Regions from separate parts of the Flavimobilis sp. BM9 genome, predicted to be linked through region 1. Evidence: riboswitches for the same ligand, from Rfam matches in the RefSeq annotation. Region 1 holds a riboswitch; the other holds the start of a gene.

Region 1 (14,410 bases):
CCTGCGAGCCCGACGGCGTCGAGCAGCTCCGCGACGCGCGCCCGCCGCCGCGGCGCCGGGACGCGCTCCCGGCGCCCGCCGCGCAGCGCGCGCCCCTCGAGCCCGTACGCCACGTTGCCCGCGACGTCGCGGTGCGGGAAGAGCTGGCCGTCCTGGAACATGAGCCCGATGCCGCGCTCGTGCACGGGCAGGCCCGCGAGCGACCGGCCACCCCACGAGATCTCACCCGTGCTGCGCTCGAGCCCGGCGATCGCGCGCAGCAGGCTGGACTTGCCGCAGCCCGACGGTCCGAGCAGGGCGAGCACCTGCCCGCGAGGCAGGTCGAGCGACACCTCGTCGACCGCGCGCACCGGGGTGTCGCGGCGCGAGGCGGCCTCGTACTCGACGACGACGTCGCGCAGCCGCAGGCCGGGCGTACCCTCCGCCCGCGCGTCCGCCACGGCGCTGCGTGCCGCCACCACATCGACCATCAGAGCTCTCCTGCCTTGTCGCCGCGCATCTGCTCGGCCACCACCATGACCGTCGCCGTCACGACGGCCAGCACGACCGCCGCGGCGAGCGCCGTCCCGAAGTTCTCCGCGCCCGGCCGCCCGATCAGGCGGAAGATCACGACCGGGAGCGTCGCCGAGTCGGGCCGCGCGAGGAACGCCGTCGCGCCGAACTCCCCGAGGGACACCGCGAACGCGAAGCCGACGGCGAGGCCGAGCGGACGCGTGACGAGCGGCAGGTCGACCGTCGCGAGGACGCGGCCCGGGCGTGCGCCGAGCGTGGCTGCCGCCTCGCGCAGGCGCGGGTCGAGCGCGCGCAGCACGGGCAGCACGGTCCGCACCACGATCGGGATCGCGACGACGGCCTGCGCGACGGGCACGAGCAGTCCCGACGCCCGCAGGTCGACGCCGAGGCCGAGCGGCCGGTCGAGCGTCACGAGGAACCCGAAGCCGACCGTCACGGCGGAGACCCCGAGCGGGAGCATGAACACGCCGTCGAGCAGGGCGAGGCCGCGGCGCCCGGCCCGCGAGCGCGCGCGTCGCGACACGACGAGCGCGACGAGCCCGCCCACGACCACGGCGATCACGGCGGCGACCGCAGCCGTGCGCAGGGACGTGCCCGCAGCCTGCCACGCGGTCACGGACGAGCCCGCGACAGGCTGGGCGAGGTTGCGGTAGTTCTGCAGGGTCCACGCGCCGTCCGCGGTGCGCAAGGAGCGGACGAGCAGGTTGGCCATGGGCCACACGAGCAGCCCGAGCACGACGACGGCGGTCACGGCGAGGCTCGTGGCCCCGCCCGCGCCGAGGCCGCGCAGGCGCAGCCGGCGCTCGCCGGGCGCCGCGCCGAGGAGCGCGAGCGCGCGCACGCGCCTCGCCGACGCCCGGCCCGACACCCACAGGACTGCCGCGACGACGACGAGCTGCAGGACCGACAGGACCGCGGCGGCGCGCAGGTCGAGGAACTGCGTCGTGCGGACGTAGATCTCCGTCTCGATCGTGCCGAAGCGGCTGCCGCCGAGGATGAGGACGGTGCCGAACGCCGTCGCGCAGAAGAAGAAGACGAGGGCGGCCGCCGACGCGATCGCGGGGGCGATCGCGGGGAGCGTGACCGTCCGCAGGACGCGCAGCGGGCTCGCGCCGAGGGCGCGCGCGGCCTGCTCGGGACGGGCGTCGAGCTGCGCCCAGAACCCGCCGACCGTCCGGACCACGACGGAGTAGTTGAAGAAGACGAGCGCGACGACGATCGCGGTGAGGCTCTGGTCGAGGCCGAGCGCGCCGAGCGGGCCCGCGTCCATGAACAGGCTGCGGAACGCGACACCGACGACGACGGTCGGCAGGACGAACGGCACCGTGACGACCGCACGCACGAACGCACGGCCGGGGAACGTCCGCCGGTACAGCACGTACGCGCCGGGGAGGCCGAGCAGGACGGAGAGCACGGTCCCGAGGCCGGCCTGCAGGAAGGTCAGGCCGACGACGCGCCACGTGCGCGGGCGGCCGAGCACCTCGCCGAACCCGCCGAGGTCCCACGCGGCGGGTGACCACGCGGGGTGGGCAGCGGCGTCGGGCGCGGCGAAGCCCTTGAGGATCATCGTCGCGACGGGCCACAGGAAGAAGACCGCGAGGAACAGTCCCGGGACCGCGACGGCGGCGAACCAGAGCGCACGCCCGGTCGCCCTGCGCCGGGCACCGCCGGGCGCCGCGTCCCCGTGAGGGGCGCGGGTCCCGGTCGGTGCCGGCGCGAGGGTCGTCGTCACGGTCGTGGTCGTCTCAGCCGAGCATCGTGTCGGTCCACGACTCGATCCAGGCGTCGCGGTTCGTGGCGAGCGTCGCAGGGTCGACCGTGATCGTCTTCTCGGCGAGCGGCCCGAACTTCTCGAAGGCGTCGGGTAGGGCGACGGCCGGGTCGACCGGGTACATGTACACGGTGTCGGGGAGGGCGGCCTGGAAGTCGGCGGAGAGCATGTAGTCGACGAGCGCACCCGCCGCTGCGGGGTTGTCGGAGCCGGCGATCACGCCCGCGTACTCGACCTGGCGGAAGCACGTCGCGGGGAGGGACGACGTCGTGGACTCGTCGCCGTCGAGCGTGTAGGCGGGCGAGGACCCGTACGAGAGGACGACGGGACGGGGACCGTCCTCGCCGCCGCCGGAGAACTCGACGTAGTAGGCGTCGGACCACGAGTCGGAGATCTTGACGCCGTTGTCCTTGAGGCTCTTCCAGTAGTCGAGGTAGCCGTCCTCGCCGTAGGCGCCGACGGTCGCGGCGAGGAAAGCGAGGCCGGGTGTCGACGTCGCGGGGTTGGTGAGGACGACGAGGTCCTTGAGCGCGGGGTCGGCGAGGTCGTCGAGGGTCGCGGGGACGGGCACGTCGGGGTGGGCCTCGAACCAGCGGTCGTCGACGTTGAGGCACACGTCGCCCTGGTCGACGGGGGTGAGCGCTTCCGAGCCGTCGAGCCGGAGCGCCTTCGCGGCGTCGGGCAGGGCGGGGGATGCGTGCTCGGCGAAGACGCCGGCGTCGAGGGCTCGTGCGCCGAAGATGTTGTCGATCCCGTAGGCGACGTCCCCGAGGGGGGCGTCCTTGGTGAGGATGAGCTGGTTGACGAGGGTGCCGCCGTCGCCGAGCTGGGTGACCTCGACATCGAGGCCGAGCCCCTCGAGGTCGGCCTTCTGCTCGTCGGTGAGCTCGAACGAGTCGTGCGTGACGAGGGTGACCTTGCCGGTGGGCGGGCCGGCGGGCGTCGTCGTGGTGGTGGCGGCTGGGATCTGCTCGGCCGAGCAGGCGACGAGCAGGCTCGTGGCTGCGATCGCGGCGAGCGCCCCTGCGGCGGCCTTGCTGCGGCGGGTCGTGGTGGTCATGTGCTGCGTGTCCTCCTAGGTCAAGGAGGGGTGCCGCGCCGTGCCCCGCGTGTGCTGCGGCGCACGACGTGGAGAGAATCCCGACTCCCTACACCGGTGCTAGCCGGATCAGGTTCGAGGGTCTGCGGTGTCCGCACTCTCAGCGCTCGCCGTCCCTTCGGGCGGCAGCGCTCCCCTGTCGTTCGCGACCAGCCTACCGCTCGGCAGGGTGAGGATGGCGTGCGCCCTCTCACACCGAGATTAGTTGACGCTTCAACTTATCCGAGGGAGACTCGACTCATGAGCCGAGACATGATCGACGCCGCGAGCGCCCACGCCGCCGCCCCCTCCGCCCTCCTGCCCGGCGACCGCCTCGCAGCCGAGACGCACATGGACGCGGTCACGCTGTACGTCCGCGACATCGACGCCATGGTCGCGTTCTACACGAACGTCATCGCCCTCGAGGTCCTGGCGAACGACGCCGCCGACGCGCGCGCCGCCGTCGTCACCCTCGGCCGCGGCACGACGCCGCTCGTCGTCCTGCGCGAGGCGCGCGACCTGCCCCCGCGCCGCCCCGGCGAGGCCGGCCTCTTCCACACCGCGATCCTGTTCGCCGACGCCGCAGGCCTCGCCGCGACCCTCGCCCGCGTCGCCCAGCTCGCCCCGCAGCTCTACACGGGCGCGGGCGACCACCTCGTCTCCGAGGCGTTCTACCTCGACGACCCCGAGGGCAACGGCATCGAGCTCTACGTCGACCGCCCGCGCGACCAGTGGCGCTGGCGCGACGGCCACGTCGAGATGGCGACCCTGCACCTCGACCCGAACGCGTTCATGGAGCAGCACCTCGACGAGGCCGTCCTCGCCGCACCCCACGGCGCCGCCGCGACGCTCGGCCACGTCCACCTGCAGGTCGGCGACATCCCGACGGCCCGCCGCTTCTACGTCGACACCCTCGGCTTCGAGGCGACGACCGAGATGGGCTCCGCGCTCTTCGTGTCCGCGGGCGGCTACCACCACCACATGGCGATGAACACGTGGGCGTCGATGGGCGCAGGCCCGCGCCCCGTGAACCTCGGCCTGGGCGAGGTGTCGATCGTCGTCCCGACGCGCGACGAGATCGGCGCACTGACCGACCGCCTCGCACACGCGGGCATCGCCGCAGCGGACGACGGGGCGGTGCTCACGTTCGCCGACCCGTGGCGCAACGAGATCCGCGTCGCGGTCGCCTGACGCGACCTCAGACACGCCCCGGCCCCCTCGTCGCAGCAGCGACGAGGGGGCCGGGCGTTCTCAGGCATGGGCTGTCAGCGGGACGCCTTGAACGCGCGCCCCGCAGCGATCCTCGACGTCACCTTGCGGGCACCCTTGTTCGCCGCGATGCGACTGAGGGCTGCGACCGCGCCGGTGACAGCGGCGAACGTGACGATCCCCGCGATCGTCGAGTCGTTCTCGAGAGGGTCCTTGGGTGCGTCGTGGCCCGTGGTCTTCTTCCACACGGCGCCGAGGACCTTCTGCGCCAGCCATGCCGCCAGCGCGGACGTGCCGATCAGGATCAGCTTGTCGACCATGCCGTCGTCGTTGTCGTCAGCCACGTCGGTGCTCCTCGTCGCTCGTCGGTGCGGCAGCCCGGGGCAGGCGGCCACCGTCACCACGCTACCGGGACTGCACGACGACGCACATCGGTCACGCCGCACCCGCACGCCATGAGGCCCCTGCCAGGACCGCCAGTCCTGGTCTCAGGGATGGCGACGGTGCACGATGGAGAGGGCTGCCGCACGGCGGCTCCCGGGACCGAGGAGGACGACCCGTGCGACGAGGCACCCGTCGCGCCGTGACGGCGCTCGCCAGCGCGCTCGCGCTGTCCTGGGTGCTCACGTCGGCGGCACCCCGCCAGTCGCTCCCGGCCATGACGGGTGACGGCCTCGTGCGCGCCGTCGCCGCAGGCGCTGACGAGGCGGCGGGCGCGACGGGCGCCCACGCGACGATCACGGACGTCGACCATCCCGACGTCGCGGCGACGGACGAGGACGTCGTCGTGACGGTCGAGGTGAGCGAGGCAGGCCCCACGGTGCGGCTCGACCGCCGCGGCGGCGCCGGTTGGGTGACCGTCGCGGAGGCGACGGCCGAGACGACGACGGTGGCGCTGCCGGTGCCGAGCAGGGCGGGCAACGCGACCTACCGCGTCGTGCTCGCGCCCGCGGGCGCCGGGACGGTGCGGACGAGCCCTGACCTGACGATCTTCCAGTCCGACGCGGTGGCGCACGCCGCGTACGTCGCCCGCGCGCGGGACGCGGTCCAGGCGCACTGCCCGCTCACGCCGATCTACGTGGACTCGCCCGACGTGCGGTCGGGCTCGACCGTCGGCAAGGCTCGCTCCTCGTGGTCGTGGGTGGACGGGCAGGCGAGCTGGACGCAGTCGATCCGGCTGCGCTCCGGGCTCGCGGACGACATCCTCGAGCACACGGCGCTGCACGAGTGCGCGCACGTCGTCCAGGTGCGCCCGCTCGTGGACGGAGAGCGTGCGTACGAGGCCTCGACGGCGCGCACGGAGCGTCGCTACGCGCGCGGCCCTGCGGAGCCGGGCGAGCTGCAGGCGGACTGCATGGCGTCGGTCGTCACGGGCCGCCCGTCCGTCATGTACTACGCGCGGACCTGCTCAGCGCGGCAGCGCGCGGACGCGCGGGACATGTGGCACGAGCACGGGTCCCACCGCCAGTCGCCCGCGCTGTCGTGGGCCTGGAAGGACTGATCGGGGCCGCCGGCCCGCTGTGATCCTGACCGCACCGGTCGCTCCGTGTTGACCTCGTCGTCGCGCAGGCATAATTTTGTACTGACCAGTCAGACCAAAAGGCTGCCGCAACGCCAGGAACAGGACCATGAACCCCACCTCTCCCGCGAGCCGCACCGAGGCCGAGGACCTCCCTGCCCCGCTCACGCAGCCCGCCCCACGACGCGCCGTCGTGCAGGCCAAGGACCTCACGCTCACGTCCGCCCGCGGAACCGTCTACGGCCCCGTCTCCCTCCACGTCCGCGAAGGCGACCTCGTCGTCCTCCAGGGCCCCCAGGGGTCCGGCCGTTCGAGCCTCCTGCTCACCCTCGCCGGCCGCATGAACCCCGACCGCGACACCCGCCAGCTCACCGTCCTCGGGCACGAGCTCCCCCGCGGCCGCCGCGCCGTCCAGCAGCTCAGCGCCGTCGCCGGCTTCGACGCGATCGACCGGCTCGACGAGTCCGTCACCGTCGCCGACACCCTCCGCGAGCGCCTCACCTGGCTGACCCCCTGGTACCGCCGCGCCCCCCGCATCACCGCGCAGACCTACCGCGACGCCGCGACCGGCGTCTTCGGCGAACGCCCCCTGCCCGCCCTCGGCACCGTCGTCTGGGACCTCGACGAGGTCGACGCGATGCTCCTGCGCATCACCGTCGCCATGCTCGCGAAGCCCCGCCTCCTCGTCGTCGACGACCTCGACCAGGTGCACGACGCCGCCCGCCGCCAGCTCGTCTGGGACAGCCTCACCGGCCTCGCCGCCACGGGCGTCACCGTCATCGCCTCCGTCGCGTCCGCAGGGGAGGTGCAGGCCATGACCTGGCAGAAGTCACCCCACGTCGTGCGCCTGACCACCGGCCCGCAGCTCGACGCCTGAACCTCGCCCCAGGAAGAACCCCCCATGATCTCTGCAGCAACGACAGGGAGCGAGCTCCGCCGGTTCCGCCGCGGCACGCTCCCCAAGGTCGCCGTCGGCGCCCTCATCCTCATCCCCCTGCTCTACGGCGCCCTGTACCTCTGGGCGTTCTGGGACCCGACCGGCAACATGGACCACCTGCCCGTCGCCCTCGTCAACGAGGACGTCGCCGCTCAGCGCGACGGCGAGGCGGTCGACGCCGGCACCCAGGTCGCCGACAAGCTCGTCGAGTCGGGCGACCTCGACTGGCGCCGGACGTCACGCGCCGACGCCCTCGCGGGCGTCGCCGACGGCGACTACTACTTCGCCGTGACGATCCCCGCCGACTTCTCCGAGACGATCGTCAGCGCCGGTGGGGACGCCCCCGCCCAGGCGCGCATCGACGTCACCTACAACGACGCCAACTCGTTCCTCGCGACGACCCTCGGCCGCTCGGCGATGGTCCAGGTCGAGTCCGCCGTCCGCGAAGAGATCGGCGCGCAGGCCGTCGACAAGGTCCTCGTCGGCCTCGGGTCCGCCCGCGACGGGTTCGCGACCGCGGCCGACGGCGCGATGACGCTCACCGAGGCGTCCGGCAAGCTCGCGGACGGCGCGTCGACCCTCGCCGCCGGAGCCGGGTCCGCGGCTGACGGCTCCGCCTCGCTCGCCAACGGTCTGCGCACGCTCGCGACCGGCGTCGGCTCCGCGCACCAGGGCGCGACCCGGCTCGACGCGGGCGCCCAGAAGGTCGACGCGGGCGCAGCCACCCTCGCGAGCGGTGCCACCGACCTCGCGGCCGGGACCACCACCCTCGCCCAGGGCGGCACCACGCTCGCCGACGGCGCAGGGAAGCTCTCCGCAGGTGCCGGCAAGCTCGCCGACGGGACGGGTGCGCTCGCGACCGGCGCGAGCACCCTCGCCACCGGGCTCGGCAGCGCTCACAGCGGCGCCCAGGATCTCGCGACGGGCGCCGCGTCCGCCGCCGACGGCGCCGACGCGCTCGCCACGGGCACCAAGGACCTCCAGGCGGGCACCGCTCGCCTGGCCGACGGCGCACACACCCTCGCGAGCGGCCTCGCCGCGTCCGCCGGCACGGTCGGCAGCCTCCCCCAGCAGCTCACCGACGTCGCGACCCTCCTGACGAAGAACACCGCGGTCCTCGAGGCGAGCGACCCGGGTGCGACCGACCCGCAGGTCCAGGGCCTCGTCGCCGCGAACAAGGCGGCTCTCACGAAGCTCTCCGCGATCGACGGCACAGCCCTCGTCGGGCGTCTCGAGGCAGCCGCCGAGGGGGCCGCCGCGATCGACGCGCAGCTCCACCCCGGCTCCGGCACCCCGACCCTGCGCGACGGCGTCGACCGCATCGCCGCGGGCGCCACGTCGCTCAGCACAGGGCTCGGCACCCTCGAGAAGGGTGCTGGCGCGCTCGCCGACGGCACCACGAAGCTGTCCGCGGGAGCGACCACGCTCGCGACGGGCGCGGCCACCGTCGACAAGGGCGCGACGCAGCTCGCGACGTCCTCGACGACGCTCAGCAAGGGCTCGGGCACCCTCTCGAAGGGCCTCCAGAGCGCCGCAGACGGCGCCGGGACGCTCTCCCAGGGCGCTGCGACGCTGAGCGGCGGCACGCACACGCTCGCGAACGGCACAGCCGACCTCGCCTCGGGCGCGGGCAAGCTCCTCGACGGCGCACGCACGGCCGCGACCGGCGCCGGCACGCTCGCGAACGGCACAGCACGACTGGCCGACGGCGCGGACCAGCTCGCCGACGGCACCACCCAGCTGCACGACGGCTCGGGTCAGCTCGCCGACGGCCTCGCCGGTGGCGCCGAGAAGATCCCCGACGACGACGCGACCCTGCGCGCCGAGCGCGCGGCCGTCGTCGCCGCGCCCGTCACGGTCGCCGACACCGACCTCGCGCAGGCCGAGGGCTTCGGGGAGGGCTTCGCGCCCTTCTTCCTGTCGCTCGCCCTGTTCGTCGGCGCGCTCATCACCTGGCTCGTGCTGCGCCCGGTGCCCCCGCGGGCGCTCGCAGCGCCCGTCTCCGGGTGGCGCATCGCGATCGCGGGCTACCTGCCCGGCCTGCTCATCGGTGCCGCCCAGGCAGGAGTGATGCTCTCCGTCGTCGCGCTGGGCCTCGGCATGGACCTCGCGAACGTCCCCGGGACGATCGCGTTCACCGTGCTCGTCGCCGCGACGTTCTTCGCGCTGCAGCAGGCGCTCCTCGCCCTCGCAGGGCCGGCGGCGGGCAAGGTGCTCATCCTCGCGCTGCTCATGCTGCAGCTCGCCGGCTCGGGCGGGACGTACCCCGTGCAGACGACCGCGTCGTTCTTCCAGGCGATCCACCCGTGGCTGCCCATGTCCTACGCGGTCCAGGGCCTGCGCCAGGTCATCACGGGCGGGGCCGACGGCCGCCTCGTGGCGAGCACGCTCGTGCTCGGCGGCGTGCTGCTCGGGTCGCTCGCGGTCACCGCGTGGCGTGCGGGCCGGATGCGCACGTGGACGCTCGACCGGCTGCACCCTGCGATCGCGCTGTGACACTCGCATGACCGGCTCGGCACGCCGTCGGCTCTCTGGGAGGATCGGACGCATGAACGACGCAGCGCCCCCCGCCCCGAGGGCCGACGGCCACGCCGCCCGACGCCGCGGGACCCGCGCTCAGGTGATCGAGGCCGCCGTGCGGCTCGTCGCCGAGCGCGGGTTCTCCGCGACCTCGGTCGACGACATCGCGCTCGCCGCGGGCGTCGCCAAGGGCAGCGTCTACTACAACTTCGGCTCCAAGTCGGACATCCTCGAGGCTGCGCTCACCGAGGGCGGCGAGCGCCTCCAGGCGACCATCAGCGCGGCGCGCGGCGACCTGCGCGGGCGGGAGGCTCTCGCTGCGGTGGTGGGGGCGCTGCTCACGGCCATGCAGGCCAACCCGGACTTCGCGAAGCTCATGGCCGCCGAGGTGTTCCGCGTCGAACGCGTGTGGCAGGAGACCATCGGCGCGCTGCGCTCGGTGACGATCGCGACGTTCGCCGAGGTGATCAGCGAGATCTCGCCCGACGAAGACACGTCCCTCGTCGGGGCGGCGACGTTCGGTGCGGTGCTCGTCGCAGGCCTGGAGTGGTTGCTGTTCCAGCCGGGACGTCCCGTCGAGGATGTGCGCGCGAGCGTGCTGCGCCTCACCGCGGGGCTCTAGGCCTCCCGCGCGGGGCGCGTCAGCCGAACAGGCGGCCGAGGGTGTCGATGTGGAGGAACGCGACGAGCGCGGCCCCGAACCAGACCGCGGGCCACACGCCCGAGCCGCGGCGGGCACGCGACGGTGCGGCCCGCTCGACGACCGGCGCGGGAGCGCCGAGGTCGCTGCGCGGTGAGGCGGGCGTGACGAACGTCGGGACGATGGGGACCTGACCCGTCGACGGCGGGGTGATCGTCGTCATCTGCAGGTGCAGCTCGGTCGGCTCCTTGAGGGAGCGGGTGCGGCGCGGCGCCTCCAGCGCGGAGGACGTCGACACGTCCGGGGTGCGCGCGACGAGCAGCTCGAGCAGGAGGCACGCGGCCTCGTCCGCGCGCTGCGCGTCGAGCCGTGCGGGCAGGCCCAGCACCCACTTCTCGAGACCGACCTCACCGATGACGTCGGCGGGGCCGACAGCGGTCGGAGCGAGGCCCTGGTAGGCGAGCGAGACGACGGCGCGCACCGACGTGCGCAGGTCCGCCGGGAGGAGCGCGGAGATGTGGGCGGCGGTCATGCCAACGTGCTCGACCGCCTCGTCCTTGACCGCTCCGTCGAGGCGGAGCGCGCCACGCTCGACAGCGACCTCGCCCAGCCAGCGGGCGCTCTCGACGACGACGATGCCGCCCGGGCCCACGAAGATCCGGTCGATACGACCGCCGAGGTCGTCGGGACGGCGCAGGTCACGCAGCACGGTCCAGCTGTGACGGCCCAGCACGCGGTTGCGGTGGGCCGCAGGCGTGTGCGTCCCCACCAGACCGGACGCGCTGTTGATATCCGTCATGCCCTCTAGATCGGCCGGTCACCGTCGGAAGATGAGCCGTTACGGCGACGACTTCCGCGAGGTCACGCCCGACGTCGACGTGCACGCCGTGGCGCGAGCGTTCGGGACGCCCGCCCGCTCCCGCGCCGGCGGACTCCCTCGGCACGAGCGCACGTCCCGGGCAAGAATGGGAGGACGACCAGCAAGGGAGGCTGCAGTGCCCAACCGTCTCGTGTCCGCGCTCTCCCCCTACCTGCGCCAGCACGCGGACAACCCGGTGGACTGGTGGGAGTGGTCCGACGAGGCGTTCGCCGAGGCACGTCGCCGCGACGTCCCCGTGCTGCTGTCGGTCGGCTACGCGGCGTGCCACTGGTGCCACGTCATGGCGCACGAGTCGTTCGAGGACGACGCGACCGCCGCGCAGATGAACGACGGCTTCGTCTGCATCAAGGTCGACCGCGAGGAACGGCCTGACGTCGACGCGGTGCACATGGCTGCGCTCGTCGCGATCACCCGCCAGGGCGGCTGGCCCATGACCGTGTTCCTCACCCCCGATGGCGCGCCCTTCCACGCGGGGACGTACTTCCCGCCCGTCCCGGTACGGGGTGTCCCCTCGTTCCGGCAGGTGCTCGCCGCGGTCATGGAGTCGTGGCAGGAACGCCGGGACGACGTCGCGCGGCAGGCGGCCTCGCTCGTCGCGTACCTGCGGGCCGGGGCCGAGCAGGAGGGGGGCGCGTACGCGACGCCGGTCGGGTTCGACGGCGGGTCGGTCGCGCCGTCGGCCCAGGAGCTCGCCGGGGCCGTGGCCGTGCTTCTCGCGGACCGCGACGAGCAGAACGGCGGATTCGGGGACGCACCGAAGTTCCCGCCGTCGATGACGCTCGAGCACCTTCTCCGCCACCACGCGCGCACGGGCGACACGTTGGCGCTCGCCACGGCCCGCGCGACCGCGGCAGCCATGGCGTCGGGCGGGCTCTACGACCAGCTCGGCGGGGGCTTCGCCCGGTACTCCGTCGACGCGACGTGGACCGTGCCGCACTTCGAGAAGATGCTCTACGACAACGCCCAGCTCGTCGGGGTGTACGCGCGGCTGTGGCGTGCGACGGGGGACGTGTGGGCACGCCGGGTCGCCCTCGAGACAGCGGGGTTCATGACGCGGGAGATGCTCGCGAGCGGAGGTTTCGCCGCGTCGCTCGACGCCGACACGGACGGCGTCGAGGGACGCTTCTACGTGTGGACCCCTGACGAGATCGCGGAGGCGCTCGCCGGCACCCCGGACCCCGACGACGCCGCGTGGGTCGCCCGCACGTGCGGCGTCACGTCGATGGGCACGTTCGAGGAGGGCGCGTCCGTGCTGCGCCTGCACCCCGATGCGTTCACGGCGGCTCCCCCGCCCGGCGAGGAGCCCGAGCTCGTCGACGCCGACCGCGGCGCTCGCTGGGCCCGGCTCAGGCCGGTCCTGCGGGCCGCGCGGGCGCAGCGCACGCCGCCAGGACGCGACGAGAAGATCGTCACGGCGTGGAACGGTCTCGCGATCAGCTCGTTCGCGGAAGCGGGTCGCATCCTCGACGCGCCCCATCTCGTCGAGGTCGCCGAGGCGGTCGCGGACCATGTCGTCACGCACCACGTGCGCGACGGGCGGCTGCGCCGCGCGTCCCTCGGCGACCGGCTCGCCGACGCGGACGGGACTCTCGAGGACTACGCGCTGCTCGCCGACAGCCTGCTCACGCTGTTCGCGGCGACCGGCGACGCCCGCTGGTTCACGACGGCGCGATCGCTCGTCGAGTCGGCGCTCGACCTGTTCGTCGACGGCGGTCGCGTGTACGACTCGGCCGCCGAGGTCGACGGACCGCCGCTGTTCGTGCGGGCGGGCGACCCGAGCGACAACGCGAGCCCGTCGGGGCGGTCCGCGCTCGCCGGTGCGCTCGTGCGGCTGGGCGCGATGACGGGCGACCTGGGGTACCGCGTCGCGGCGGACCTGACGCTCGCGCCCTATCGCGCGCTCGCGATCGGGGCACCACGCTTCGCCGGCTGGGGGCTCGCGGTCGCGGAGGCGCTCCTCGACGGTCCGCGCGAGGTCGTGATCGTGGGGGACGACGACCCGCGCGAGCTTGCCTCCGGGCCGCTCGCCATGGCTGCGTGGGCCGCGCACGCGCCGGGGATCGTCATCGTCGTCGGCAACCCGGACGGGCCGGTGCCCGTGCTCGCGGGACGCACCGCGATCGGGGGCCAGCCGACCGCCTACGTGTGTCGAGGCTCGATGTGCTCCCTGCCGCTCACGTCGGCGGCGAGCCTGGCTGCGCACCTCGCTGGCGAGTGAGGCGAGCCGTCGCGGGCGCGGGGGTGAGGGCTCGGATCACAGCACGGTAAAACTGCCGAGAACATCTCGCGCAAAGGGTGATCTTGGCTCTAGTATGCCGAGGTAGTTGCTGTGCCTCGCTCGTCTTCACTGCAATGGTCATTCCATTGCGATCTTGATCCTCAGGAGTGGACGCCGAAACACCGCGACGGAAGGGCCCCGAAGGGCGGGGCCGTCCGAGCACTCTGAAGGAGTATTGGAATGACTGTTGGTACCGTGAAGTGGTTCAACGCTGAGAAGGGCTTCGGCTTCATCGCCCCCGAGGACGGCAGCGCTGACGTGTTCGCCCACTACTCGGCGATCCAGTCGAGCGGCTACCGCTCGCTGGACGAGAACCAGAAGGTCGAGTTCGACGTCACGCAGGGCCCGAAGGGCCCGCAGGCGGAGAACATCCGCCCGCTGTGATCCCGCGGGCCGTCGTCTGACGGAACGCACGAACGCCCCCGGTCCTCGGACCGGGGGCGTTGGTCGTGCTCGGGGCTCTCGTCGTTCTCGGGCGACGCTCAGTCGGCGGCGGGCTCGACCTGCGGGCGGTACACGAGGTGCCACGCCTGCCACGCGTACGACACCGCGGCGGCCGTGTGACCGAGGCAGCCAGCGGCGCTGATCAGGTACGCGACCGTCCACAGCGGCCCACCCTGGTCGGAGGACGCGAGCAGCAGCAGCGGCAGGCCGACCATGAGCAGCGCCGTGCGCGCCTTGCCGAGGAAGTTCACCTCGAGCTCGGGCAGCGGGAAGCGCTTGGTCACGAGCAGGAACAGCATCCCGCAGGCGAGCACGACGTCGGGCACGACGACGAGGGCGAGCATCCACCAGGGCGCGCTGCCCGTGACGGCGAGCGTGATGATGACGGCGCCCATCCCGAGCCGGTCCGCGAGCGGGTCGAGCGTCTTGCCCAGCTCGGACACCTGGTCCCAGCGCCTCGCGATGAACCCGTCGGCCCAGTCGGTGATACCGAGGACGACGAGGGTCACGACTGCGGCCGTGACCCGTCCCTGCGCCGCGAGCACCACGAACAGGGGAGTCAGCACGACCAGCCGGACGATCGTGATGATGTTGGGGATGGTCACGGGCCAAGCCTATGCC
Region 2 (14,410 bases), on a different contig from region 1:
CAAGAAGCGGTTCCGCATCACCGGTTCCGGGAAGGTCATGCGCGAGCAGGCCAACAAGCGCCACCTGCTCGAGCACAAGTCGAGCCGTCGTACGCGCCGCCTGAGCGCCGACCAGGTCGTCTCGGCCGCCGACACCCCCAAGATCAAGAAGCTGCTCGGCAAGTGACCCTCGGGGCGCGTCCTGCGCCCTGAAGGAGCTTGTGAGCCCCGAGAACCAAGGAGCATCACGTGGCACGCGTGAAGCGGGCAGTCAACGCCCACAAGAAGCGTCGTTCAACCCTCGAGCGGGCCAGCGGTTACCGCGGCCAGCGCTCTCGCCTGTACCGCAAGGCGAAGGAGCAGGTCACTCACTCGATGGTCTACTCCTACCGCGACCGCAAGGCGCGCAAGGGAGACTTCCGCAAGCTGTGGATCCAGCGCATCAACGCTGCGGTCCGCGCCGAGGGCATGACCTACAACCGCTTCATCCAGGGCCTCAAGGCCGCTGGTGTCGAGGTTGACCGTCGCGTCCTCGCTGACCTCGCCGTGACGGACGCCAACGCGTTCAACACGCTGGTCAAGGTCGCGAAGGAGGCCCTCCCGGCCGACGTCAACGCCCCCAAGGCTGCTGCCTGAGCCGTACGTCTCCACGACGTCGCGCGCTTCGCAGCCTCAGGACGCCCGGACATGCCCGAGCTGATCAACCCCCGTTCCGAGCGGGTGCGGTCAGTCCGGGCGCTGTCCGGGCGTTCTGCGCGTTCGCGCACCGGTCGGTTCCTCGTCGAGGGCCCGCAGAGCGTCCGCGAAGCTGTGCGTTACGCGCCGGACCTGGTGCGCGACCTGTTCCTGACGGAGACGGCCGCTGACCGGTACACGGAGATCGTCGACGCCGCCCACGAGGCGGGCGTCACGCCCCGGACCGGCTCGGACGAGGTCCTCGACGCGATGAGCCCCGACGCCCAAGGGATCGTCGCCGTCCTCGACCGTCCCCACGCATCCCTCGAGGACGTGGCCGCCCTGAACCCGCGCCTCGTCGCGGTCCTCCTCAACGTCCGCGACCCCGGCAACGCCGGCACGGTCATCCGCGCTGCTGACGCGGCAGGCGCTGACGCCGTCGTCCTCGCCGGGGAGAGCGTCGACGTGCTCAACCCGAAGGTCGTGCGTTCGACGGCCGGCTCGCTCTTCCACCTTCCCGTCGTCGCAGGCGCGTCGTACGACGACGTCCTCGGTGCCGTGCACGGGCTCGGCATGACGGTCCTCGCCGCTGACGGCGTCGGGCCGCACGATCTGGACGACCTGCTCGACGCCGCCGGCGCCTCGGGTGGAGGACAGCCAGACCTCGCCGCACCGACCGCCTGGGTGTTCGGCAACGAGGCCTGGGGCCTGCGCCCCGAGGACCGTGACCGCGCTGACGCCGTCGTCCGCGTGCCGATCCGCGGCCGCGCCGAGTCCCTCAACCTCGCCACGGCCGCGACCGTCTGCCTGTACGGCTCCGCACGCGCCCAGCGGTGACGGCTGCTGGGCCCTCGGCCCCGCGCACGACATGCGTCTGGTGCGCTTAGATGTTCACGTGAGCAACGACGCGACCGTGCCCGTCTCGGGCACGCAACACATCCTGACCAGTGGCCCCTACCGTGCGGTGATCGCCTCGGTGGGCGCGAGCCTGCGAGTGCTCGAGCACGACGGCCGTCCCCTCGTGACGCCGTTCGGCGAGGAGGACGTCCGGCCCGGCTACCGCGGCGCGGTGCTCGTACCGTGGCCCAACCGCGTCGTCGACGGGCACTACTACGTCGACGGACGCACCTACGCGCTCTCCTTGACGGAGCCCGAGCGTGGCCACGCGCTGCACGGCCTCGGGGCGTGGGCCGAGTGGACCGTCGTCTCGAGCGACGAGACGTCCGTGACGCTCGGCCACACGATCGCCCCGCAGGCCGGCTACCCCTTCCGCGTGCGGTGCGAGGTGACCTACGCGCTGTCCGGCGACGGCCTGAGCTGGAGCGTCCGCGCGACGAACGTCGGGACGGGGCGTGCCCCGTACGGCACGGGCCCGCACCCGTACCTCGTCGCTGGTCCCGAGCCTGTGGACGAGTGGGAGGCACTCATCCCCGCCGAGCAGGTCCTGACGGTCACACCTGACCGTCTCGTCCCGACCGGCGTCGCCGACGTCGCGACGTACGACGGCGGCACGCTCGACTTCCGTACGCCTCGCGTCGTCGGCAGCACGTTCATCGACCACGCTTACACGGGCCTCGTCCTCGAGGACGGTACGGGTCGCGTCGAGGTGCGTTCGCCGTCGGGCACGGGTGTCGCGATGGAGTGGGAGGCGGGCAGCCCGTGGCTCCAGGTGCACACGCCGGAGGGTCCTGGCGACGCGTTCCGCAGCGGCCTCGCCGTCGAGCCCATGACGTGCCCGCCCGACGCCTTCAACTCGCGCACGGACCTGGTGCTGCTCGAGCCGGGCGAGAGCCACGAGGTCGGCTGGCGCATCTTCGCGCTCTGACGCCCGCCCCGCGCGGCCTGGTGCACCACGCCGGGCCGCGCGGGGGTGCGGACGGGGCGCGGATCCGGGTTCCGGGCCTCGTAGAATGATCGACGATCCCACTCGCTCCGGTTCCGGAAGGCACGGATGTCCACGCCAGAAACGCCCCTGTCCCCGCTCGACGCCGCCGGCATCGACGCGGCGCTGACGGAGGCTCTCGCCGCCGTCGCGTCGGCTGCTGACCTCGAGGCGCTCAAGGAGGTGCGGATCGCCCACGCCGGGGACCGCAGCCCCCTCGCGCTCGCCAACCGTGAGATCGGCCAGCTCGAGCCCGCCGAGAAGGCGACCGCCGGCAAGCTTCTCGGCCCGGCTCGCGGCCGCCTCGCCAAGGCGCTCGCCACGCGCCAGGAGGAGCTCGAGGCCGAGCGCGCCGCGCAGGTCCTCGTCACCGAGGCTGTCGACGTGACGCTCCCGACGGACCGTGTCGCTTCCGGTGCCCGTCACCCGCTCGAGCTGATCTCGGAGCAGGTCGCGGACTTCTTCGTGGCCATGGGCTGGGAGATCGCCGAGGGGCCTGAGGTCGAGGCGGAGTGGTTCAACTTCGACGCGCTCAACTTCGGCCCTGACCACCCGGCGCGCCAGATGCAGGACACGTTCTTCGTCGAGGGACCTGAGGCCGACGGCGCGGGCTCGGGCCTCGTCATGCGCACGCACACGTCGCCCGTGCAGTCGCGCACGATGCTCTCGCGTGACGTCCCGATCTACATCGCGTGCCCCGGCAAGGTGTTCCGCACGGACGAGCTCGACGCGACGCACACTCCCGTCTTCCACCAGGTCGAGGGCCTCGCCGTCGACAAGGGCCTGACGATGGCTCACCTCAAGGGCACGCTCGACCAGTTCGCCCGCGCGATGTTCGGTCCCGAGGCGCGCACGCGCCTGCGCCCGAGCTTCTTCCCGTTCACCGAGCCGTCCGCGGAGATGGACCTGTGGTTCCCGCAGAAGAAGGGCGGCGCGGGCTGGATCGAGTGGGGTGGCTGCGGCATGGTCAACCCCAACGTCCTGCGCGCCGCAGGGATCGACCCGGACGAGTACACGGGCTTCGCGTTCGGCATGGGCCTCGAGCGCACCCTGATGCTCCGCCACGGGATCACTGACATGCACGACATCATCGAGGGCGACGTCCGCTTCTCGACGCAGTTCGGAATGGGGTTCTGATGCCGAACATCGCACTGGACTGGCTCGCGGAGCACGTCGAGGTCCCGGCTGGCCTGACCGCGGAGCAGCTCGCCGCCGACCTCGTCCGGGTCGGGCTCGAGGAGGAGGCGGTGCACGGTCCTGCCGTCACCGGCCCGCTCGTCGTCGGCACGGTCGTCTCCCTCGTCAAGGAGGAGCAGAAGAACGGCAAGACGATCAACTGGTGCCAGGTCGACGTGGGCGAGCACAACGTGCTCGACGACGACGGCCAGCCGACGGTCCCGCGCGGGATCATCTGCGGCGCGCACAACTTCGAGGCAGGCGACCGCATCGTCGCCGCCCTCCCGGGCGCCGTCCTGCCCGGCCCGTTCCCGATCGCCTCGCGCAAGACGTACGGCCACGTGTCCGACGGCATGATCTGCTCGCAGCGCGAGCTCGGTCTCGGGGACGACCACGACGGCATCATCGTGCTCGACCGGCTCGGGTTCACTGGCCAGCCGAACGGCACGGACGCGGTCCAGCTCCTCGGGCTCGGCGAGTCCGTGCTCGAGATCAACGTGACGCCCGATCGCGGCTACTGCTTCTCGATGCGCGGCGTCGCGCGCGAGTACTCGCACTCGACCGGCGCGACGTTCACCGACCCTGGCGTGCGTGAGACGCCCGCCGCGACGGCTGACGGGTTCGCCGTCGAGGTCGACGACGTCGCGCCTGTCCACGGCGTCGTCGGCTGCGACCGCTTCGTGACGCGCATCGTCCGGGGGATCGACCCGGCCGCCCCGACGCCCGAGTGGATGAAGAAGCGCCTCACGCAGGCGGGCATGCGGCCGATCTCGCTCGCGGTCGACGTCACGAACTACGTCATGCTCGACCTCGGCCAGCCGCTGCACGCGTACGACTTCGCGAAGGTGGCCGCCCCGATCGTGGTCCGCCGTGCTGCCGCGGGGGAGCACTTCACGACGCTCGACGACGTCGAGCGGACGCTCGACCCGGGCGACCTGCTCATCACCGACTCGCCCGACGGCGTGCGTGGCTCCCGGATCCAGGGGCTCGCAGGCGTCATGGGCGGTCAGGTGTCCGAGGTGTCGGAGTCGACGACGGACGTCCTGGTCGAGGCTGCGCACTTCGACGCCGTGACGGTCGCGCGGTCGTCACGACGCCACAAGATCCCGTCGGAGGCTGCGAAGAGGTTCGAGCGCGGCGTCGACCCGCGCCTGCCCGGGGTGGCAGCGCAGCGCGTCGTCGACCTGCTGGTCGAGCACGGCGGCGGCACGGCTGACCCGGCCGTCTCCGACCTCGACGCGGTCCCGGCGACGCCTGCGATCACGTTCCCGTGGTCCGAGCCGTTGCGCCTGACCGGGGTCGACCACGGTCGCGAGCGCATCGCCGAGATCCTCACGATGATCGGTTGCGAGCTCGCTGACGGCGACGGGGACACCGTCGCGGTGACGCCGCCGACGTGGCGACCTGACATCGAGGCGCCTGAGCACCTCGTCGAGGAGGTCGCGCGCATCGACGGATACGACAAGATCCCGTCGGTCGTCCCCGCTGCTCCCGCCGGCACCGGGCTCACGGCCGCGCAGCGCTCGCGCCGCTCGGTCGCCCGTGCGCTCGCGGAGGCGGGCTTCGTGGAGACGTTGTCCTACCCGTTCGTCGGCTCGGTCCAGCACGACGAGCTCGGCCTCGCCGCGGACGACGCGCGACGCCGCGCCGTCCGGCTCGCGAACCCGCTCTCGGACGAGGCTCCTGAGCTGCGCACGAACCTCCTGACGACGTTGCTCGGTACTGCGCGACGCAACGTCGGGCGCGGCATGACCGACCTGGCGGTCTACGAGATCGGTCTCGTCACGCAGCCCCGTCCGGGCGCGCCGGTCGCGCCCCAGCTGCCTGGCGCTCGCCGCCCGTCGGACGAGGAGCTCGAGGCGCTCGGCGCTGCGGTCCCGGACCAGCCGCGCCACGCGGCGGGCGTCCTCGCCGGAGCGCGCGAGCGTGCGGGCTGGTGGGGTCCTGGACGTGCCGCAGGCTGGGAGGACGCTGTCGAGGCGGTCCGTCTCGTCGCGCGGACGGTCGGTATCGAGCTCACGACGACGAACGACACGTCGCGCATGCCGTGGCACCCGGGCCGCTGCGCGCGGTTCGAGCTGGCGTCGGGCCAGGTCGTCGGCTGGGCTGGTGAGCTGCACCCGCAGGTCCTCGAGCGGCTCGACCTGCCGCGTCGCGCTGCCGCGTTCGAGGTCGACCTCGACGCGATCGTGGCGGCGGCCTCGACCGAGCCGGTCCAGGCTGTGCCGGTCTCGACGTTCCCGCTCGCGAAGGAGGACTTCGCGTTCGTCGTCGACCAGGACGTGACCGCCGGTGCCGTGCGTGCCGTCGTCGCGCAGGCCGCTGGTGAGCTTGCCGAGGAGGTGCGGGTGTTCGACGTGTTCACGGGCCCGCAGGTGGGCGAGGGCAAGAAGTCCGTCGCCGTCGCCGTGCGCCTGCGTGGCGCGGACCGCACGCTGACGGCGGAGCAGACCGCTGAGGTTCGCGGCCGGGTCGTCAAGCTCGCGGGCAAGCGCCTGGGCGCCCAGCTCCGCTGAGCCGCGACGTCCACCACGGCTCGGCCCTGCTTCGGTAGGGTCGAGCCGTGAGACCTTCTGCTCAACGTGCCCTCGGTGTCCTGCTCGTCGCGGCTGCCGCTTTCGCTCTGCTCGCGCGCGCCGGCGTCGTGGACGTGAGCCTCGGCCACCTCGTGCGGACGTGGTGGCCGACGGTGATCGTCCTGGTCGGCGTCTTCGGGCTCGTGACGGCGCCGCGTGCGTGGCACGGACCCGCGGTGCTCGTCCTCGTCGGAGTGATCCTGCAGTCCAACCGGCTCGGTTACCCGCGCATGTCGTTGTGGGAGCTCGTCGTCCCGCTGATCCTGCTGGTCGCTGGCCTGGCACTCATCACGCGCGGGGTGCGTGGGCCCCAGGGTGACCCGGACGTGCTGTCCTCCCTGGTCATCATGGGTGCCTCGAACCCGCGTACCGCCTCGCCCGCGTTCCGCTCCGGCGTGTTCACCGCCGTCATGGGCGGGATCGAGGTCGACCTGCGCGGCGCGGGCGTCGTCGAGCCTGCCGAGGTCTCCGTGTTCACCCTCTGGGGCGGGGTCGAGATCAAGGTCCCGCCGACGTGGAGCGTCACCGTGCGCGGCCTGCCTCTCCTCGGCGGCTGGGAGGACAAGACGGTCCGCCCGGTCGCACCGGACGCGCCCCGGCTCGTCGTGAACGTCATCGCGATCATGGGCGGGCTCGAGGTCCGGAACTGATCCTCACAGGTCGGCGATGACGATCTTCCCCATCGCCATGAGCCGCTCGTACGCGCCCGGGTGGGACATGAGCTCTCCCATGTTCTCGGGGACGACCTGCCACGAGACTCCGAACTTGTCCTTGCACCATCCGCACTGCTCGGCCGCGGGGTCGCTCGACAGGGCCGCCCAGAGCCGGTCGATCTCGTCCTGGTCGGCAGCGGTCACCGCGAGCGAGACGCCCTCGCTGAACGTGTGGTCCTGCGTCGCGGCGGCGTCCATCATGACGACCCACGTCCCTGCCAGCACGAGGTCGCTGAACATGACGGAGCCCGCCGCGGCGGGGCCGTGGGGTTGGGGGTATGTCACCGTCGTCCCTGGGCGCGAGCCAGGCAGGACGTCCCGGTAGTACGCGCTCGCCTCGGCGGCGCGGTTCTGAGCGGCGCCGCCGAACAGGAACGACGGGAGGACGAACGGACGTGGCTCGCCCTCGGGGTTCGTGAGGATGAGCTGCCAGGACACGCCGAACCGGTCCTCGACCCAGCCGTAGCGGGCGCTGTGCGGGTACTCGCCGAGCTCCATCAGGACACGACCTCCGTCAGCGAGCCGGTCCCAGAGCGCGTCGAGGTGATCGCGCGCGTCCGGGTCGCGGGAGGGGTCGTGGTTGACCATGAACGAGATCGACGGGTTGGGACGGAAGGACGCGTCGGCGTTGACGAGGGTCAGCGGGAGGCCACCGACGACGACGTCGATCGTGAGGACCTTGCCGGCCATGCCTGCCTGGAAGTCGGGGAGCCCGGTGGTGGGGTACCGGGTGGTCGCCACGACGTGGCTGTCGGGGAAGGACGCGGTGTAGGCGGCGGCTGCCTCCTCGGCATCGCCCGCGTACCAGATGTTCGGGGTGATCGTGGTCATGCCTCGAGCATGCGCACCTCGTCGCCTGCTGCCCACGGTGAGAGCGCCCAGGCGCGGCGAGGGTGGCGCCCAGGCCTTACCCACGGTGCGTGCGCGACGGAGGTGAGCCGACGGGGAACCGGCCGTGGTTGACGGCGAGCTTGCGTCGGGCGGCGTCGAGCACGTCGATGCCGGTGACGTCGGCGAGGCGCGCGAGGTAGATCGTCACGTCGGCCATCTCCATCGCGAGACGTTCGCGCAGCTCCGGGTCCGTCCGCACGGCGTCGAGGCTCTCGTCGGACCCGAGCCACTGCAGCTCGGCTGCGAGCTCGCCCGCCTCGCCGGTGAGTGCCATCGCGAGGTTCTTCGGTGTCTGCACGGGTGTCCAGCCGCGCTCCTCGGAGAACGTGCGGACGGCGGTGACAAGCTCGGCGAACCCGTCAGACCGTTCGGTCACAGCGTCCCCCCGGTGTGCTCGCCCGCGACCTCGAGGATCACCTTGCCGGTCGTCTCGCGCGCCTCGAGCGCCCGGTGCGCCTCGCCCGCGTCGGCGAGCGCGTACGTCCCACCGACACGGACCTTGAGGGCCCCGAGCCGGACGGCGTGGAACAGCTCGTCGGCGCGACGCAGCAGCTCGGGTCGTGTCGCAACGTGGTCGCCGAGCGTGGGCCTGGTGACGAACAGCGAGCCGCCCGAGTTGAGCCGCTGCAGGTCGAACGGGGGTACCTGGCCGGAGGCGCCACCGAACAGCACGAGGATGCCGCGAGGGCGCAGGGAAGCGAGCGAGGCGTCGAACGTCGTGCGTCCCACGCCGTCGTAGACGGCGTGCACGCCGTCCGGTGCGACGGCGCGGACGGCGGCCGGGAGCTGTGTCGTGAGGTCGTCGAGCTGGTCGTAGCGCACGACCGCGGTCGCCCCTGCCTCGCGCGAGAGCTCGGCCTTCAGGTCCGTCGACACGGTCGTGACGACGCGGGCGCCACGCGCGACCGCGAGCTGCGTCAGGAGGAGGCCGACGCCGCCTGCGCCCGCGTGCACGAGCACGTCCTCGCCCGGCCCGACGGGGTGGCTCGAGTCGGCGAGGTAGTGCGCGGTGAGCCCTTGCAGCATGAGCGCTGCCGCGGTCGCGAGGTCGACGCCGTCGGGCACGGGGACCGTGCGGTCCGCCGCGACGACGACCTGTTCCGCGTACGAGCCGGGCCCGTCGACCCAGGCGACGCGGTCGCCTGGCGCGACGTCCGTGACGTCGGGCCCGACGGCGCTGACGACGCCCGCACCCTCGCTCCCCGGGACGTGCGGGAACGGGACGGGGTAGACGCCCGAGCGGCGGTACGTGTCGATGAAGTTCACGCCCGCGTAGGCGACATCGACGACGACCTGGTCACGACCTGCGGTCGGGGCGGGGCGGCCGACGAGCGTGAGGACCTCGGGACCACCTGCGTGCACGGCTTCGATCGCTCTCATCACCCCAGCCAACCACCCGTCGGCCGCTCGGGTCGACGCGACGGTCCCGGATCGCGAGACGACGCGTGCAGCGCGCGGGCACGGCCGATACGTTGACCGGGAAACGCCGGGGAGCTTGGTGCACCAAGCTGAGAGGGCGGATGGGAAACCACCGAGTCGCCGACCCGCGAACCTGAACTGGGTAATGCCAGCGGAGGGAAGCGTCGGTGCCGTCGGCACCCTCATTGCTCGAACCGTCCCGCTGCGCGCGTCACGATCGACGTGCGCAGCGGCGCGCCCTGTCGGCGCGCGGCGGTCGTGCCGTGCGCGCCCGCCGTGGCGGCGCCCTCGAGCTCGAGGAGCGAAGAAGTGCTCGCACACATCCAGGTCTCGCCGCGTCCCGCCGGGACGGCCGACCAGCCCTACGCCCACATCGACCCTGCCATCGCGGTCATCCAGCAGTCCGGTCTCGTCCACGAGGTCGGTGCGATGGGCACGACCGTGCAGGGGAGCCCGGACGACGTCTGGGCGCTCTTGCGCCGCGTCCACGAGGCGACGCTCGCGGCCGGCGCTCGCGGGGTGACGAGCCACATCAAGGTCGGGCAGGGCGCGGACGACGCAGGCCCGACGATCGAGGACCTCGTCGCGAAGTTCCGGGCGTGAGCATCGCATCCCGTCCGGCGGGCGCGGACGTCGTGTCGCGCGTCTGGCCGCCCGCGGTGCTCGCGGTCGGGCTCGTCGTCGTGTGGGAGCTGGCGGTCTACGTCGCGAACGTCCCCGCGTTCGTCCTGCCTGCCCCGAGCCAGGTCGTCACGGCCGGGGCAGAGCTCGCGCCGGTGCTCGGCGCGCACGTCGCGACGACGATGACGGAGGCGCTCCTGGGGCTCGTGCTCGGGGTGCTCGCGGGAGGGACGCTCGCGCTCGCGACGGCCGCGTCGCCATGGCTGGATCGTGCGCTCCTGCCGCTGCTGACACTCACGCAGACCGTGCCGACGGTCGTCCTCGCGCCGCTCATGGTGCTGTGGGGCGGCGTGGGGCTCGCACCCAAGGTCGTGCTCGTCGCGCTCACCGTGTTCTTCCCGGTGCTCGTGGCCGCTGCGGGGGCGATGCGCGACGCCGAAGGGGAGCTCGGTGACGTCCTGCGCGGCCTCGGTGGGACGCGCCGCCAGGTGCTGCTCCTCGTCCGCGCGCCCGCCGCTCTTCCTGGCGCGCTCTCGGGGCTGCGCCTCGCGGCCACGTATGCGGTCGGCGCTGCCGTCGTCTCCGAGTACCTCGCGGGGACGAGCGGTCTCGGCGTGCTCATCCAGCGGGCACGCAAGGGCTACGACGTCGATCGCATCTTCGTGGCCGTCGCCCTCGTGGCGCTGCTCACTGCGCTGCTGTTCGTGATCGTCGACGTGGCGTCGCGCGCCGCGCTGCCGTGGCAGCGGCGCGAGTCCGGAAACCACCTGCTCCTGAGGAGACCAGCATGAGAGCTCGTACCACCGCCGCGATCGCTGCGGCACTGATGATCCTGTCCGCAGGCTGCACGACGACGCCCGAGAGCGGTGCCGCCGATGCTGACCTGACGCCCGTGACCGTCGTCCTCGACTGGACGCCCAACACGAACCACCTCGGCCTGTACGTCGCGCAGGAGCGCGGCTACTTCACGCAGGCGGGTCTTGACGTGACGATCGTCGAGCCGGGGGAGGCGTCGGGGTTGAGCCTGGTCGCGGCGGGGAAGGCCGACGTGGCGTACTCGGTCGCCGAGTCGCTCGTCCCGGCGCGGGCCAAGGGGGCTGACGTCGTCTCGGTCGCCGCGGTGCTGCGCCGCAACACCTCGAGCCTCATCTCCTTGCGGAGCGCGGGGATCGAGCGTCCCCGTGACCTGGCGGGGCGGACGTACGGCAGCTACGGGAGCGCGCTCGAGGAGGCGCTCGTGCGCCGGCTCGTCGCGTGCGACGGCGGCGACCCGGACGCGGTCGAGCTGGCCCCGCTCGTGAGCGACGACTTCCGCGTCGGGCTGACGCAGGAGCAGTTCGACACCGCGTGGGTGTTCGAGGGCTGGGACACGATCCGGCTGCGTGACGTCGACGGTCTCGACGTCACGTCGATCCCGTTCGCCGAGCACACGGACTGCATCCCGGACTGGTACACGCCGTTGCTCGCGACGTCCGAGAAGGTGCTGGCCGAGCGGCCGGGAGTCGTCGACCGGCTCGTCGCGGCGATCGGGCGGGGTTACGACGACGCGGTCGCCGACCCGCAGGCGGCCGCTGACGCGCTGCTGGAGGCCGTGCCGGAGCTCGACCGCGAGCTGGTGTCCCGCAGCGCGGACTACCTGGCGGGGGAGATCGCGGCGCCGGGGAAGCCGTGGGGCTGGCAGGACCCGGAGGTGTGGCGGGAGTTCCTGGCGTTCCTCGAGGAGGAGGGGCTCGTCGAGCGGGGGCTGACGGCGGAGGAGCTGTGGACCGATGACCTCGTCGGCTGACGTCCGGCCGGACGTGGAGGCCGTCGCTCTGCCGGGTGCGCTGGGGAGCGGCGTCGTGGTCGCGGGGCTGACGGTGTCGATCGGCGGCCGGACGGTCCTCGACGCTGTGTCGCTCCGCGTCGTGCCGGGCGGGCTCACGGCGGTCGTGGGCCCGTCCGGGTGCGGCAAGTCGACCCTGCTGCGCGTGCTGGGCGGTCTACCGGTCGCGGGGACCGTGGTGGTGGGCGGCGAGGTCGAGGTTCCGCTGGCGGAGGACGGGCGGCCCGACGTCGCATGGATGCCGCAGGGGGACTCGTTGCTCCCGTGGCGGCGCACCCTCGGGAACGTCGCGCTCGGGGCGCAGGTCGGTGGGGCGTCGCGCCGGGACGCGGCTGCGGCGGCTCGGGGCCTTCTCGACCGCTTCGGCCTCGCGGGGTTCGAGCAGTCGTGGCCGCACGAGCTGTCGGGCGGGATGCGCCAGCGTGCGGCGCTGGCGCGCACGGTGCTCGCCGGCCGTCGTGTGCTGCTCCTGGACGAGCCGTTCGGGGCGCTCGACCCGTTGACCCGGCGCGACATGAACGGGTGGCTCGCGGCGCACCGGGCGCAGGGTGTGCTGGGTGACGGTGCGGCGGTCGTGCTCGTGACGCACGACGTCGACGAGGCGGTCGCGCTCGCGGACCACGTGGTGGTGCTGTCGTCGCGGCCGGGCCGGGTCGTCGCCCGTGTGGAGGTCGGGGCGCTCGGCCGTGATGCGGCTCGGCGCGTCGTGCTCGCGTCCCTGGGGTGAGGGGGCGCGCTGGGGCAGGATGGTGGGACACGCTCCGCGAGGGGAGTGGAGAGTTATGCAATACGGTGTATGTTTATGCGCATGACCTTCTCAGCAGCGGTCGCCGGAGCCAGCGGGTACGCCGGCGGCGAGATCCTCAGGCTCCTCGCCGCGCACCCGGACGTCGAGATCGGAGCGGTGACCGCGCACTCCAACGCGGGCCAGACGCTCGGCCAGCACCAGCCGCACCTCCGCTCCCTCGCCGCCCGCGTGCTCGAGCCCACGATGCCCGCGACGCTCGCCGGGCACGACGTGGTCGTCCTCGCCCTGCCGCACGGCGCCTCCGGCGAGATCGCCGCACAGCTCCCCGACGACGTCCTCGTCCTCGACCTCGGCGCTGACCACCGGCTCGCGAGCGGCACGGACTGGGAGGCGTACTACGGCTCCGCGCACGCCGGCACGTGGCCGTACGGCATGCCCGAGCTCATCACCGGCCCCGGCACCCGGCAGCGCGACAACCTTGCCGGTGCGCGCCGCATCGCCGTCCCCGGCTGCAACGTCACCGCGGTGACCCTCGGTCTCCAGCCCGGCGTCGCGGCAGGGCTCGTCTCGCCGACCGACATCGTCGCCGTCCTCGCGAACGGCTACTCCGGCGCGGGCAAGAGCCTCAAGAGCCACCTGCTCGCGTCCGAGGCGCTCGGCTCCGCCCAGGCGTACGCCGTCGGAGGGACGCACCGCCACATCCCCGAGATCGCGCAGAACCTGCGCGCGGCCGGCGCGCCGGACGTCACCCTCTCCTTCACGCCCACGCTCGTGCCGATGTCCCGCGGCATCCTCGCGACCGCGACTGCACGACTCGTCGACCCGTCGACGTCGGACGCCGCGATCCGCGCCGCGTGGCACGACGCGTACGCGGACGAGCCCTTCGTCCACCTGCTCCCCGAGGGCGTCTGGCCGACGACCGCGATGACGCTCGGAGCCAACACCGCCCTCGTCCAGGTCGCGGTCGACCGCCGTGCCGGTCGCGTCGTCACCGTCACCGCGATCGACAACCTCGTCAAGGGCACGGCGGGTGCCGCCGTGCAGTCCATGAACATCGCCCTCGGCCTCCCCGAGACCACGGGCCTGACCGTCGAAGGGGTTGCGCCGTGAGCGTCACCGCAGCACAGGGGTTCCGGGCGGCAGGCGTCGCGGCGGGGCTGAAGTCCACCGGCAAGCCTGACGTCGCTCTCGTCGTCAACGACGGGCCCGAGCACGTCGCGGCCGGCGTCTTCACGTCGAACCGTGTCGTCGCGGCTCCCGTCGTCTGGTCGCGTCAGGCCCTGGCCGACGGCGTCGCGCACGCCGTCGTCCTCAACTCGGGCGGCGCCAACGCGTGCACCGGGCCCGAGGGCTTCCTCGACACGCACGTCACCGCCGAGCGCACAGGTGACGCCCTCGGCGTCTCGGCGGGCGACGTCGTCGTGTGCTCGACCGGGCTCATCGGCGTGCGCCTGCCGATGGACAAGCTGCTGCCGGGCGTCGAGTCGGCCGTGGCCGCGCTCGACGCGGCAGGCGGCGAGTCCGCAGCGACCGCGATCATGACGACCGACACCGTGCCGAAGACCGCCGTCGTGGAGGGCGAGGGCTGGGTGGTCGGCGGCATGGCGAAGGGCGCGGGCATGCTCGCTCCCGGCCTCGCGACGATGCTGTGCGTCCTGACGACCGACGCGGTCGTGACCGCCGAGGACGCCGACGCGGCGCTGCGTGCCGCGACCGGCCGCACGTTCGACCGCGTGGACTCGGACGGCTGCATGTCGACGAACGACTCGGTCGTGCTGCTCTCCTCGGGCGCCTCGGGCGTGCGCGCGGACAAGGACGCGCTCGCCGCAGTCCTCACCGAGGTGTGCGCGTCGCTCGCTCGGCAGCTCGTCGCGGACGCCGAGGGCGCGAGCCACGACATCGCGG

What was found. Region 1 has a riboswitch for thiamine pyrophosphate ahead of AC4F3Q_RS04520 (thiamine ABC transporter substrate-binding protein). Riboswitches for the same ligand answer to the same signal wherever they lie in the genome.
Region 2: it holds a riboswitch for thiamine pyrophosphate, as region 1 does, so the genes downstream of both, AC4F3Q_RS03965 (thiamine-binding protein) here and AC4F3Q_RS04520 (thiamine ABC transporter substrate-binding protein) in region 1, are expected to answer to the same signal.

Annotation. Positions count from the first base shown of each region.
Region 1 covers NZ_JBZEMO010000002.1:94,685-109,094, forward strand. Annotated here, with positions in the region: gene AC4F3Q_RS04510 (ABC transporter ATP-binding protein) at 1-470, opposite strand, end outside; gene AC4F3Q_RS04515 (ABC transporter permease) at 470-2,245, opposite strand; gene AC4F3Q_RS04520 (thiamine ABC transporter substrate-binding protein) at 2,259-3,344, opposite strand; TPP riboswitch at 3,413-3,531, opposite strand; gene AC4F3Q_RS04525 (VOC family protein) at 3,624-4,553, shown strand; gene AC4F3Q_RS04530 (DUF4235 domain-containing protein) at 4,628-4,915, opposite strand; gene AC4F3Q_RS04535 (hypothetical protein) at 5,131-6,072, shown strand; gene AC4F3Q_RS04540 (ATP-binding cassette domain-containing protein) at 6,200-6,967, shown strand; gene AC4F3Q_RS04545 (YhgE/Pip family protein) at 6,992-9,523, shown strand; gene AC4F3Q_RS04550 (TetR/AcrR family transcriptional regulator) at 9,576-10,169, shown strand; gene AC4F3Q_RS04555 (nuclease-related domain-containing protein) at 10,189-10,986, opposite strand; gene AC4F3Q_RS04560 (thioredoxin domain-containing protein) at 11,018-13,285, shown strand; gene AC4F3Q_RS04565 (cold-shock protein) at 13,526-13,729, shown strand; gene AC4F3Q_RS04570 (CDP-alcohol phosphatidyltransferase family protein) at 13,828-14,394, opposite strand.
Region 2 covers NZ_JBZEMO010000001.1:869,083-883,492, forward strand. Annotated here, with positions in the region: gene rpmI (50S ribosomal protein L35) at 1-166, shown strand, start outside; gene rplT (50S ribosomal protein L20) at 229-615, shown strand; gene AC4F3Q_RS03925 (TrmH family RNA methyltransferase) at 667-1,491, shown strand; gene AC4F3Q_RS03930 (aldose 1-epimerase family protein) at 1,523-2,479, shown strand; gene pheS (phenylalanine--tRNA ligase subunit alpha) at 2,606-3,673, shown strand; gene pheT (phenylalanine--tRNA ligase subunit beta) at 3,673-6,228, shown strand; gene AC4F3Q_RS03945 (LiaF transmembrane domain-containing protein) at 6,276-6,938, shown strand; gene AC4F3Q_RS03950 (VOC family protein) at 6,942-7,832, opposite strand; gene AC4F3Q_RS03955 (nucleotide pyrophosphohydrolase) at 7,909-8,268, opposite strand; gene AC4F3Q_RS03960 (quinone oxidoreductase family protein) at 8,265-9,272, opposite strand; TPP riboswitch at 9,371-9,488, shown strand; gene AC4F3Q_RS03965 (thiamine-binding protein) at 9,621-9,914, shown strand; gene AC4F3Q_RS03970 (ABC transporter permease) at 9,911-10,723, shown strand; gene AC4F3Q_RS03975 (ABC transporter substrate-binding protein) at 10,720-11,718, shown strand; gene AC4F3Q_RS03980 (ABC transporter ATP-binding protein) at 11,702-12,484, shown strand; gene argC (N-acetyl-gamma-glutamyl-phosphate reductase) at 12,560-13,615, shown strand; gene argJ (bifunctional glutamate N-acetyltransferase/amino-acid acetyltransferase ArgJ) at 13,612-14,410, shown strand, end outside.